DNA from 2 places in the Cupriavidus sp. WKF15 genome. Region 2 is predicted to be linked to the other one. Evidence: riboswitches for the same ligand, from Rfam matches in the RefSeq annotation. Region 2 holds a riboswitch; the other holds the start of a gene.
The links. Region 2 has a riboswitch for glycine ahead of CupriaWKF_RS24655 (D-amino acid dehydrogenase). Riboswitches for the same ligand answer to the same signal wherever they lie in the genome.
Positions count from the first base shown of each region.

Region 1: another riboswitch for glycine. It lies ahead of gcvT (glycine cleavage system aminomethyltransferase GcvT); the one in region 2 lies ahead of CupriaWKF_RS24655 (D-amino acid dehydrogenase).

Region 1 is NZ_CP119572.1:3,579,306-3,585,673, forward strand. It holds gene CupriaWKF_RS16715 (ABC transporter substrate-binding protein) at 1-827, shown strand, start outside; gene CupriaWKF_RS16720 (UvrD-helicase domain-containing protein) at 1,136-3,232, opposite strand; gene CupriaWKF_RS16725 (glycine zipper 2TM domain-containing protein) at 3,504-3,740, shown strand; glycine riboswitch at 3,803-3,891, shown strand; glycine riboswitch at 3,913-4,046, shown strand; gene gcvT (glycine cleavage system aminomethyltransferase GcvT) at 4,145-5,272, shown strand; gene gcvH (glycine cleavage system protein GcvH) at 5,377-5,757, shown strand; gene gcvP (aminomethyl-transferring glycine dehydrogenase) at 5,861-6,368, shown strand, end outside.
Region 2 is NZ_CP119573.1:1,589,503-1,595,870, reverse strand. It holds gene CupriaWKF_RS24665 (GntP family permease) at 1-842, opposite strand, end outside; gene CupriaWKF_RS24660 (sigma 54-interacting transcriptional regulator) at 1,131-2,618, shown strand; gene CupriaWKF_RS24655 (D-amino acid dehydrogenase) at 2,622-3,872, opposite strand; glycine riboswitch at 4,015-4,114, opposite strand; gene CupriaWKF_RS24650 (tripartite tricarboxylate transporter substrate binding protein) at 4,427-5,434, opposite strand; gene gudD (glucarate dehydratase) at 5,493-6,368, opposite strand, start outside.

The DNA.
Region 1 (6,368 bases), on a different replicon from region 2:
AGGCACTGTCGCTCGTGGATAGCGAGCATGCCGAATTGCTGTTCGGTCCGGGCGACCGGTTGCTGCCCGCGCTGGCGGCCTCGCCCGAACTGCACCGGCGCGGCGTGCAGATCGTGGCGCCGCTCTCGGGCCTTGCCCTGAGCGCGGACAACGTCTGGTTCACGCGGGCCGACTACCAGGCCGAGCTCGACGCCGCGGTGAAGCAGTTGCGCGACTATGGGCTGACCCGCGTGGCCCTGGCGGTCTCGGCGGAGTTCGCCGCCACCGCGTCCGGCAATGGTGCATCGTGGCTGACCCGGCTGGAATCCACGACGGGCACGCGCGCGGTGCCGCTGGGCGGCAGCCCGGACGCCGCAGCGCGCACCATCGCGGCGCAACGGCCGGGTGCCGTGATCGTGGCGGGCGATACGCTCGCCTATGCGAGCCTGGGCCGCGCGCTGGCCGCGCAAGGCTGGTACGGATTCCTGGTCGGGTTGTCCGCGGTCAGCCCTGCGGTCGCGCGCGAAGTGCTCGGCGCAGGCTACCCGGGCGGCATGGTGCTGACGCAGGTCGCCCCCGGCCCGCAGGCCGCCACGCTGCGCGTGGTCAAGGAGCATGTGGCCCGCATGAAGCAATACCTCGATGAACCGCCCTCGCCTGCGACCATCGCCGGATACATCGGCGCGGCGTGGCTGGTGCGCGCCCTGGGCGGGTGGCACGGCAACGGCACGGTGGAACTGCGGCGCGCGCTGCAGGCACGCATCGACGTGGGCGATTTCACGCTCGACTTCACGCAGGGCCAGCGCGGCTCGCGCTACGTGCAGCTGGCCGCTTCAGGCGCGCGGTAGTTCCCTGTGGCGCCTTTGTATCAGGCCCGATACACGGGCGTGCGCTCCTGAGATCAAGGCGATAAGCGGAGTGCGGGGAATGGGTGATGGTGGGGTTGTCGTGCTTGGCAGGCGCCGCTGTTTCGCCGGCGTAGCCGGCGAAACACACGACACCCCCAACCCTTCCCTATTCCCGCGTCACCGCCCGACGCCCGACGCCCGCACAGGACAGCTCCGCGCCAACGCCGGAAAATATTAGGCCCGCGCCGGCACGTGGGCCATGTCCCGTTCATATCGCTTGGTATCGGCAATATTGCCTCCCGCAAATCTCACCCCTGCGCCGCCTTGCCACCATTGCCGAGCAAAGCCTTCAGCGCGCCAAGCCGGTCCTTGGGACTCATTGCCGGTGTCTCATCCTTCGGCGCGGGCGCCTCTTCCAGCTTCATCTCGCCGATGAAGCGCGAAGGCTCGCAGGAATATGTCTCCCGCGCGCGCTTGCGCTTCTTGCACCAGCTGATATGCAGGCTGCGCTGGGCACGCGTGATACCCACGTACATCAGGCGCCGCTCTTCCTCGATCTTCTCGTCACCCATGTCCTCGTCCTCGCGGCAATGGGGCAGGATGCCCTCTTCCACGCCAACCAGGAACACATGCGGATATTCGAGGCCCTTGGACGCGTGCAGCGTCGACAGCCGCACCGCGTCGGGGTCTTCCTCGCGCCCTTCCAGCATGCTCATCAGCGCCACGGTCTGGGTCAGTTCGAGCAGGTTCTTGCCTTCGTCGCCGAAGCCGTCGGTATTGTCGAAACCGGTGGCTTCGCCCTCGCCCTCCGGTTCGGGCCGCGTGCCCTTGCGCTTGAGCCAGTCAAGGAACTCGAGCGTGTTGGTCCAGCGCGACTGGGCCTGGCGCTCGTCGAAGGCGTCATACAGGTAGGCTTCGTAGTGGATGCCTTCCATCATGTCGTCCAGCACCACGCTGGCCGGGTCCTTGGTCGCGCGATCGGCCAGGCGCACCATCGATTCGCAGAACACGCGCAGCGGCTCGAGCTGGCGCGGCTGCAGTTTCGCTTCGATGCCACCCATCATGGCAGCCTCGAACAATGACACCTTGGCCTGGCCCGCGAACGTGCCCAGCACTTCCAGCGTGGTGTTGCCGATGCCGCGGCGCGGCGTGGTGATCGCGCGGATGAAGGCGGGATCATCGTCCGGGTTGGCGATCAGCCGCAGGTAGGCGCAGATGTCCTTGATCTCCGCCTTGTCGAAGAAGCTCTGGCCGCCCGACAGCACGTAGGGAATGCGCTCGCGCCGCAGGATCTGCTCGAACAGCCGCGCCTGATGATTGCCGCGATACAGGATCGCGTAGTCGCGGAATTGCGCGCGGCGCTCGAACTTGTGCGCTGACAGGCGAAACACCACGGATTCGGCCTCGTGCTCCTCGTCGTTCATCGGGTGCACGGCGATCGGGTCGCCCATGCCGTGCTCGCTCCACAATTTCTTGTCGAACAGCTTCGGGTTGTTGGCGATGACCGAATTGGCCGCTTCGAGGATGCGCACGGTCGAGCGGTAATTCTGTTCGAGCTTCACGACCTTGAGGTCGGGGAAATCGGTCTGGAGCAAGCGCAGGTTGTCCAGCGTGGCGCCGCGCCAGCCGTAGATGGCCTGGTCGTCATCGCCCACGGCGGTGAACGCCGGCGCGCGCAGGTGCGACCCGCCCGCCAGCAGCTTCAGCAGCTGGTACTGGCACGCGTTGGTGTCCTGGTATTCGTCAACCAGGAAGTAGCGCAGGCGGTTCTGCCACTTGAGCTGCACCGCTTCATTGCGCGCGAAGAGTTCGGCCGGCAGGCGGATCAGGTCATCGAAATCCACCGCCTGGTAGGCATTCAGCGTGGCCACGTAGTTGCGGTAGACCAGCGCGGCCTGGTGCTCGTCTGCATTGGCGGCCTGCGCGATGGCCGCTTCCGGATCGACCATGCCGTTCTTCCACAGCGAGATGGTGCTCTGCACGCCGCGGATCAGCTTCTTGTCGGTGGTGCCAAGCTGCTCCTGGATCAGGCCGAAGCAGTCATCGGAATCCATGATCGAGAACTGCGGCTTCAGGCCCACGTGTTCGGCCTCCAGGCGCAGGATCTGCACACCCAGCGAGTGGAACGTGCACACCGTGAGCTGCCTGAGCGGCAGGCGCTTGCCCTCGCGCGTGGTCTTGCCCTCCATCAGCTTGCCGATGCGCTCCTGCATCTCCTTGGCCGCCTTGTTCGTAAACGTGACCGCGGCGATGTGGCGCGGCTCGAAGCCCTTGTCTTCGATCAGGTGCGCGATCTTCTGCGTGATCACGCGCGTCTTGCCCGAACCCGCGCCGGCAAGGACGAGGCAGGGCCCGTCCAGGTAGCGGACGGCTTCGGATTGGGCGGCATTCAGGCCGTGGGTCATGCGTGGGATGTGTCTGACGTGGGCGGGGCGGCGGAGGCGCCTGGTACGCAACATGCCGCAGCATGTCGGCGGCCGGCGCGAAGCCAGCCATGTTAACACGCGCGACAGAAGCGGTTCTGTCAGCGGAAACCGGTATTTGGTTGGCGCGCATGTTACCGGGGTAACACTTGGTAAGTCCCAAAAACCGGCTGCACATCGCGGTTTCTAATGAGTAGGCGGGAGGGATTCCGATCCGTCCCGGGCCTGTTTGAAGTCACTTCCGGAGCCAATCATGAGAACTCTACGAGCCCTTGGCAAGGCGACACTGGTAGGCGTGGCAGTAGCGGCCCTCGCGGGCGGTTGTTCCGATATGACGCCAAAGCAACGTAATACCGCAATCGGTGCGGCCGCCGGTGGCGTGGGCGGCGCCGTGCTGACCAACGGCAGTGCGGTCGGTACCCTCGGCGGCGCCGCGCTCGGCGGCGTGGTCGGCAACGTGGTCACGGACGACAACCACCATCACCGCTAAGGGGTGACGAAAGCGGGCGGGCCTGCCGCGTTGACAAAGGCAGGGCCCTCCCGTACATTGCGCGCATCCGACCGGGAGAGCGCGCACAGTATTGCGCCGCCGAAGGGGTATCACCCGAAAACTCTCAGGCACCACGGACCGTTCGGATCGGCATGCAACATGCACACGATGCATGCCGCACTCTGGAGAGCGGCACCCGCCATTAAGATGGCGAGCGTGCCCACCGAAGGGGCGCGCGAGGACCGGACCTGCCATCAGGCAGAGCCGCCTCGTAATCTCTCAGGTATCGAGGACAGAGGGGTCATCCGCCGCAGCGGATTGCGACGCCATTCGGGCGAAGCAAGCGTTGCGGCGGATGACCCTTTTTTTCGTTTTCGCAACCGAGATTGCCCCCGAGGATTCCCATGACGCTCCAGGCCACGCCCCTCAACGCCATCCACCGCGCTCTCGGCGCCCGCATGGTCGATTTCGGCGGCTGGGACATGCCGGTCAACTACGGCTCCCAGATCGAAGAACACAACGCGGTGCGCGGCGACGCCGGCATGTTCGATGTGTCGCACATGTGCGTGGTCGACCTGGCGGGCCCGAATACCCGCGCGTTCCTGCGCGGCCTGCTGGCCAACAACGTCGACAAGCTGCAGACCCCGGGCAAGGCGCTGTACTCGTGCATGCTCGACGAGAAAGGCGGCGTGATCGACGACCTGATCGTATATTTCTTCGCCGAGGACCGCTTCCGCCTGGTCGTCAATGCCAGCACGGCGCTCGGCGATATCGAATGGATCCGCGCGCGCAATGACGCCACCGGCAGCGGCGTGACCATCACCCCGCGCCGCGATGACGTGGCCCCGGCTGGCGTGCTGCCGCTGGCCATCGTTGCCGTGCAGGGCCCGAACGCCCGCGCCAAGGTGTGGAGCGCCTTCCCGTCCACTCAGCCTTCCGACGCCCTCAAGCCCTTCAACGCCATCGTGGTGCAGGATCCTGCTATCGGCGAGATCATGGTCGCGCGTACCGGCTACACAGGTGAAGACGGCTTCGAACTGGTCGTGCCCGCCGAGAGCGTTGCCGCTGTCTGGGAAAAGCTCGATGCCGCAGGCGTGCGCCCGGCCGGGCTCGGCGCGCGCGACACGCTGCGCCTGGAAGCCGGCATGAACCTGTACGGCCAGGACATGGACATCAACGTCTCGCCGCTGGACGCGGGCCTGGCCTGGACCGTGGACCTGCAGAGCGAGCGCGATTTCACCGGCAAGGCGGCACTCGCCGCCGCCGGCCAGCGCCAGCAGTTCCTGGGCCTGATCCTGCGCGACAAGGGCGGCGTGCTGCGCGCCCACCAGAAGGTCATCACCGCGGCCGGTGACGGCGAAATCACCAGCGGCACCTTCAGCCCGTCCCTGTCGCAGTCGATCGCTTTCGCACGCCTGCCGATGGGCGTGGCGGTCGGCGATACCGTCCAGGTGGAGATCCGCGACCGCAAACTCGCGGCGACTGTGGTTAAACTGCCGTTTGTGCGTATTGGCAAGGCACTCGTGAGCTGAGGCGGCAACGCCCCGGCCCACCACAACGGTCGCCCGTCGCGCCTGCCCCATCCACCGATGGCAGGCGCCCGAATCAAGAACAAATCTGAATCCGGAGAACCCTCATGAATTTCCCCGCTGACCTGAAATACACCGAGTCGCACGAGTGGGTGCGCGTCGAAGCCGACGGCACCCTGACCATCGGCATCACCGACCATGCGCAGGACGCGCTGGGCGACATCGTCTTCCTGGAACTGCCCGAAGTGGGCAAGTCGGTTGGCGCCGGCGACGCGCTTGCCGTGGTGGAATCGGTGAAGGCCGCTTCCGACATCTACGCCCCGGTGGCCGGCGAAGTCATCGCCGTCAACGAGGCCGCCACGGCCGCGCCGGAAAGCGTGAACGCCGACGCCTTCGACGCGTGGCTGTTCAAGCTCAAGCCGGCCAACAGCGACGACGTCAACGGCCTGATGTCGGCCGACGCCTACAAGGCCAGCGTCGGCGCCTGACGCCACGCCCGCCGGCCCCTGCACCAAGCATGGGCCGGCCACTGTATCGATGCGCGGCGGCATGGCTGACCACCTGCCGCCGCGCCCCAACGAGGTTCTTGCCATGAACGCCCCGCTTCCCATGACCGCCGCCCAAGGTAACCGGCCCACGCTGGCCGAACTGGAGGCGCGCGACGCCTTCGCCGCTCGCCATATCGGCCCCGACACGCCCGAACAGCAGCACATGCTCAAGGTGCTCGGCTACAGCAGCCGCGCCGCGCTGATCGACGCCGTGATCCCCGAGGCCATCCGCCGCCGCGACGGCATGCCGATGGGCGAATTCACCGAGCCGCTGGCCGAGGAGGCCGCACTGGCGAAGCTGCGCAAGCTCGCTGGCAAGAACAAGGTCCTGAAGAGCTTTATCGGCCAGGGCTACTACAACACGCTGACCCCGGCCGTCATCCTGCGCAATATCTTCGAGAACCCGGCCTGGTACACCGCGTATACGCCCTACCAGCCCGAGATCTCGCAAGGCCGCCTGGAGGCCATGCTGAACTTCCAGCAGATGGTCACCGACCTGACCGGCCTCGATATCGCCAACGCTTCGATGCTGGACGAAGGCACCGCCGCAG
Region 2 (6,368 bases):
ATCGCAACCACGGAGGCGGTCGGGATGGTCACCGGCTTGGCCAGCCCCGGCAGTTCCAGCGCGCTGGTGGCGCCGTACCACTGCGGGATCTTGCGCGTCAGCACAAAGTTGGCAACACCCACCAGCACCAACGGCGCAAGGGCCAGCAGCGGGTTGGGCAACTGGGCCGTCTCCACCGGTTCCGGCTCATTCAGCAGCGACGTGCCATAGCCCTCGCCCTTCGCCATCGCGGCGCGGCGGCGCCATTCCAGGTAGCCCAGGCCGACCACGATGATGAACAGCGCACCGGCCACGCCAAGGACGGGGGCCGCCCATGCGGTGGTCTTGAAGAAGGTGGTCGGGATGATGTTCTGGATCTGCGGCGTACCGGGCAGCGAATCCATCGTGAACGAGAACGCGCCCAGCGCGATCGCACCCGGCATCAGCCGCTTCGGGATATTGCTCTGCCGGTACAGCTCGGCCGCGAACGGATAGACCGCGAACACGACCACGAACAGCGACACGCCGCCATAGGTCAGCAGCGCGCACACGGCAACGATCACCGCGTTCGCGCGCGAGCTGCCAATATAGCGGATGGCGGCCGCGACGATCGAGCGCGAGTAGCCGGACAGCTCGATCACCTTGCCGAACACGGCGCCAAGCAGGAACACCGGGAAATAGAGTTTCACGAAACCGACCATCTTCTCCATGAAGATGCCGGTAAAGGCTGGCGCCACGGCCGACGGCTCGGTCAGCAGCACGGCGCCGAGCGCGGCCAGCGGGGCGAACAGGATGACGCTGTAGCCGCGATAGGCGGCAAGCATCAGGAATGCAAGGGCAGCAACGACGATCACAAAGGACATGAAGTCTCCGCGAGGATTGTTCTTGGTCTGGGAAATATAGGCCCCGGCGCCCGAAAGTGCCCTGCCAATTTCATTCATGACAGGCAGCGCGGCCAGGCCGCGCGTCCGGGGACCGGGTGACTTCGCACGGAGCATGCCAGCATTAAACGTGACGAATATGCCTCTTACAGCCAGTTTCCCTGCCGCTTCGACCCTGTCGCGTCTTGATTTCGAGACAGTGCGGGACATCCCGCCCATAAGATCGCGCTCGCTTGTGAGACTATTCGTCTCCAATTCGAGAATAAGAACATGGAAACACTGAGCGAAGCCGGGGACAACGTACTGGGCAACTACGATTCCGTGGCGCGCCGCGCGATGGAGTCGCTGTTCCGCACGTTCGAGAATTTCAGCGAAGGCACCATCGTGGTCGATGTGAACGGCCGCGTGGTGTGGATCAACAAGCGCTATGCGGCGCGCTTCGGCTTTGCCGACCCGCGGGATGCGATCGGGCTCGACTGCGAGCGGGTCATTCCCAACAGCCTGCTGCGCGAGGTGGTGGCAACTGGCAAGCCGATCCTGCTCGACATCATGGAAGCCGCGCGCGAGCCGATGATCGTGATGCGCCTGCCGATCAAGGACGATGACGGCAACACCGTGGGCGCGGTGGGCTTCGCGCTGTTCGACGAACTCAAGGCCCTGACGCCGCTGCTGTCCCACTACACGCGCGCCCGCGACGAGCTGGCCGCGACGCGCCGCACGCTGGAGCAGGCGCGCCGCGCCAAGTACACGTTTGCGAGCTTCGTCGGCAATTCGCCGGCCACGCTGGAGGTCAAGCGCCTAGCGCGCCGTGCGGCGCAGGTCGATGCGCCCGTGCTGCTGCTTGGCGAGACCGGCACGGGCAAGGAACTGCTGGCTCATGCCATCCATGCGGGATCGTTGCGCGCCGACCGGCCATTGGTCACCGTCAACGTCGCGGCGATTCCGGAAGCGCTGCTAGAGGTGGAGTTCTTTGGCGCCGCTCCCGGCGCCTACACCGGCGCGGAGCGCAAGGGACGCGTCGGCAAGTTCGAACTGGCCGATGGCGGCACGCTGTTCCTCGACGAGATCGGCGACATGCCGCTCTCGCTGCAGAGCAAGCTGCTGCGCGCGCTGCAGGACAAGGAAATCGAGCCGATCGGCTCGAACCGCATCATCCGTTCCGATGTGCGCATCATTGCCGCAACCTCGGCTGACCTGCCCGCGCTGGTCGAAGCGGGCAAGTTCCGTGCGGATCTCTACTACCGGCTCAATGTCGTGCCGATCTGCGTGCCGCCGCTGCGGCTGCGCCAAGCGGACTTGCTGCCGCTTGCCTACGCGATCCTCGAAGAAATCTGCAGGCGCACCGAACGCGACGCGCCGGTGCTGTCCGACTGTGCGCTCGCCCTGATGGGCGAACACGACTGGCCAGGCAATGTCCGCGAACTGCGCAACACGCTGGAGCGCCTGGTGATGATGCACGACGGCGGCGAAGTCGATGCGTCGATGCTGGCCCCACTGCTGGGCCGGCGCGCGGTCACGGCGCCGGCCCCTGCGTCCGCCCCGGTGCCCGCGGCGAGCGATACGCCGGCGCCACCGGGCTACGCCGACGCCATGGCGCAGTACGAGGCTGCCTACCTGTCGCAGGCACTGGCCGCTAGCCGTGGCAACGTACCGCGCGCTGCCGCGGCCATCGGCATCAGCCGCGCGGCGTTCTACAAGAAGCTGGTGGCGCACCGCGCGGCCGGGCGCATGGCGCCGGCCGGGGTGACAGAGGACTGAGGGTCAGTGAAGCGGATGGCTCGCGGCGATGGTCTGGGCGATCATCGCTGCCGTGGCGGCCGACAGCGTCCAGCCCAGGTGCCCGTGTCCCGTGTTGTAGAACACGCGCGTGGCGCGGCCACGCGAGACCCGCGGCATCATGTCGGGCATCATCGGCCGCAGGCCGGCCCACGGCACCGACCGCGAGGTCTCGATATCGAAGTTGCGCCGTACCCATGACACCAGCGGCGCTATGCGGTCCGCACGGATATCGCGATTGTCGCCGTTGAATTCCGCGGTGCCGGCCACGCGGAAACGGTCGGCCCCAAGCCGGCTGGTCACGATCTTGGCGCTCTCGTCGAGCAGGCTCACATACGGCGCGTTCTTCACGCTGCGCTCGTCATCGAGGTGCACCGTGATCGAGTAGCCCTTGACCGGATAGACATTGAGCCGGTCGCCAAGCATGGCCGCAATGTGACGGCTGCCCACGCCGGCGCACACCACCACCGCCGTCCCCGCGAACTCGCGTTCACCGCCAGCCTGCCCCGAAGCCACGGCGGCTTCCGACGCGGCCACGCGCATCGTGACGCCATCCTTGCGCAGGTCCACCGACTTCACGTTCACGCCATGCACGAACGTCACGCCGAGCCGCTCGCACGCGCGTGCGAGGCCGCGCGTGAACTTGTGAATGTCGCCGGTGGAATCGGACGGCGTGTAGTACCCGCCGTAGTAGTTGCCCTGCAGCGTCGGCTCGATCGAACGGATCTCTTCCGGCGTGACGGCATAGCGTTCCAGGCCGCCTTCCACCAGCATCTGGTTGGTGCGGCCCGCGGCCTCGAAGCTGGGACGGTCGTGATAGAAGTGCAGGATGCCGCGGCGCTCCAGATTGAAATCGATCTGCTCGCGCTCGGCCATCTCGAACAGGTGCTGGCGCGCGGCAATGGCCAGGCGCGTGGTCTCGATGGTGTTGGCGCGGTAGTTGCGCAGGTTGCCGACGAATTCACCGAGCCACGAATACTTGTGCCACGACGGGCGCGGGTTGAGCAGCAGCGGCGCGTCGCGCCTCATCATCCATTTGAGGCCCTTGAGCAGCGTGCCGGCATTGTTCCAGACCTCGGCGTTGCATGCGGAAAGCTGGCCGCCGTTGGCGAACGAGGTTTCCATCGCCGGATAGTGGTGACGGTCCAGCACGGTAACGCGATAGCCCTGTTTCGCGAGGGTATAGGCGGTCGTGACGCCGGTAATGCCGGCGCCGATGACGAGCATGTGAGACATGACAGATTGTCCTGAAGCAAGGATGAATTTGACCGTTGCCGGTCCCCTGCCCCATCTGTCCGCGGTACCTGAGAGCTTGGACATGGCCAGGCCATGCCGTCCCCTTCGGTGGGCGCGAAGCGCCTCTCTCCAGATCTGTACTTGCGACGCCACAGTCCTTGGTGCCTGAGAGTTTCCGGGGCGGTTGCTCCGTCGGCGCCGGACCTGCCTGGCGGCGTTCCGGTCTCTCCTGCGAGGTCGCACGGCGCCGGGGGTTGGTCCGGCGCCGCTTTGCGGCAGGCTTTGAACCTGGCCGCATGGCGATGATATCTGGAAGTGCCCGGGCGCGGGGAATCGGGTTATCCCTAGCAACGCCCAGGCCAAGGCCCTCAGATCACGCCCTGCGCCAGCATCGCATCCGCGACCGAAGTTCCCCGACAGTCAAAACTGCTGCAAACAAATGCGCGGCATCGCTCGCGGCCGGCGGAAATGACAAGGGCGGCCTCATGGCCGCCCTTGTCGAGGCACCCCGCTCCCTTGCGGCAGCGGGACCGGCAAGATGACTCGCCTGCCTACTACTCGATCGTGATCTTGCCCTGCTCGATCACCGACTTCCAGCGCTTGAGCTCCTGGTTCTCGAATTGCACGAACTGCTCGGGCGTATTGGCCACCACTTCGAAGCCGCTTTCAGCCAGCTTGTCGCGCATCTTCGGCTCGTTGAGCGCGCCGACCAGCGCGCCGTGCAGGCGGCTCTTCACGTCGGGCGGCAGGCCGCGCGGCGCAGCGACACCTTGCCACGAATAGACTTCCACGTCCTTCACGCCGCCTTCTGCCATGGTCGGCACGTTCGGCAGCACCGCCGCGCGCTTGTCGGACGTCACCGCCAGCGCGCGCAGCTTGCCGCTGCGGATATGCTGGATCACCGCGTTGATGTTCTGGAACGACACATCGACTTGTCCGGCGAGCAGGTCGGAGATGGCCGGCGCACCGCCCTTGTACGGTACGTGCAAACCCTCGGTGCCGCTCTTCTGCCAGAACAGGGCCGCAGTCAGGTGGTCCGACGAACCGGCGCCCGAGGTCGCGAAGGCGACCTTGCCCGGGTTCTTCTTCATGTAGCCGACCAGTTCCTGCATGGTCTTGGCCGGGAAGTTCGGGTTGGCCACCAGCACATTGGGCGCGCGTACTGCCACGGTGAGCAGGTCGAAGTCCCTGGCCGGATCATAGGACAGGTTCTTCTGCAGGAACGGATTCACCGCATAGACGCCGATCGACGCCACCATCATGGTGTAGCCGTCCGCCGGCGCGCGCTTGACGAAGGTCGCGCCGATCGCGCCCGTCGCGCCGGGCCGGTTATCCACGACAAAGGGCTGGCCCAGCTTCTCGTTGAGCGGCACGGCCAGCATGCGTGCGATGGTATCGGTCGAGCCGCCCGCGGGGAACGGCACCACCACCGAAACCGGTTTTTGCGGCCAGGCCGGGCTGGCCGCCGTGGCCGCGCCGCTCGCGACGGTCACGGCCGCTACCGCTGCCAGGACCATGCCCGCGCCGGCACAGCGGCGCAGCAGCGTGGAAAGATCGATCATTGTTGTCTCCTGTTGAGGTTTGATTGGTCGCTGCCTGCCGGGCCAGCCGACGCGTCCCTTAGCGGACCATGCAGGGCGCCTTGTTGTCGAACTTCCAGCCCGGGATCAGGAACTGCATGGCGATCGCGTCGTCGCGCGCGCCCAGGCCCTTTTCCTGGTAAAGCGCATGAGCGCGTGCCAGCGCCTCCATGTCGAGCTCCACGCCGAGGCCCGGCGTTTTCGGGACCTGCACCATGCCGCCTTCGATCTTCAGCGGGTCGCGCGTCAGGTGCTCGCCGTCCTGCCAGATCCAGTGCGTGTCGATGGCAGTGATACGTCCCGGCGCGGCGGCGGCCACGTGGGTGAACATTGCCAGCGAGATATCGAAGTGATTGTTGGAATGCGATCCCCAGGTCAGGCCCCATTCGGCACACATCTGCGCGACCCGTACCGAGCCCTGCATGGTCCAGAAGTGCGGGTCGGCCAGCGGGATGTCGACCGACTGCAGCCGCACCGCGTGGCCCATCTGGCGCCAGTCGGTGGCGATCATATTGGTCGCCGTGGGCAGTCCGGTCGCCGCGCGGAACTCGGCCATGATTTCGCGCCCCGAGTAGCCGTCTTCGGCGCCGCACGGATCTTCCGCATAGGCCAGCACGCCATGCTTGTCGCGGCACAGGCGGATGGCGTCCTTGAGCAGCCAGCCGCCGTTCGGGTCGAGCGTGACACGCGCCTTCGGGAACCGTTCGTGCAGCGCGAGGATCGCCTCCATCTCCTCGTCGCCGCGCAGCACGCCGCCCTTGAGCTTGAAGTCGTTGAAGCCATAGCGCTCGTAGGCGGCTTCCGCCAGGCGCACGATGGCCTCGGGCGTCATGGCCTCTTCATTGCGCAGGCGGAACCACGCGTTGCCGGCCTCCGGCTCCGTGCGGTAGTCGAGCGTGGTGCGGCGGCGGTCGCC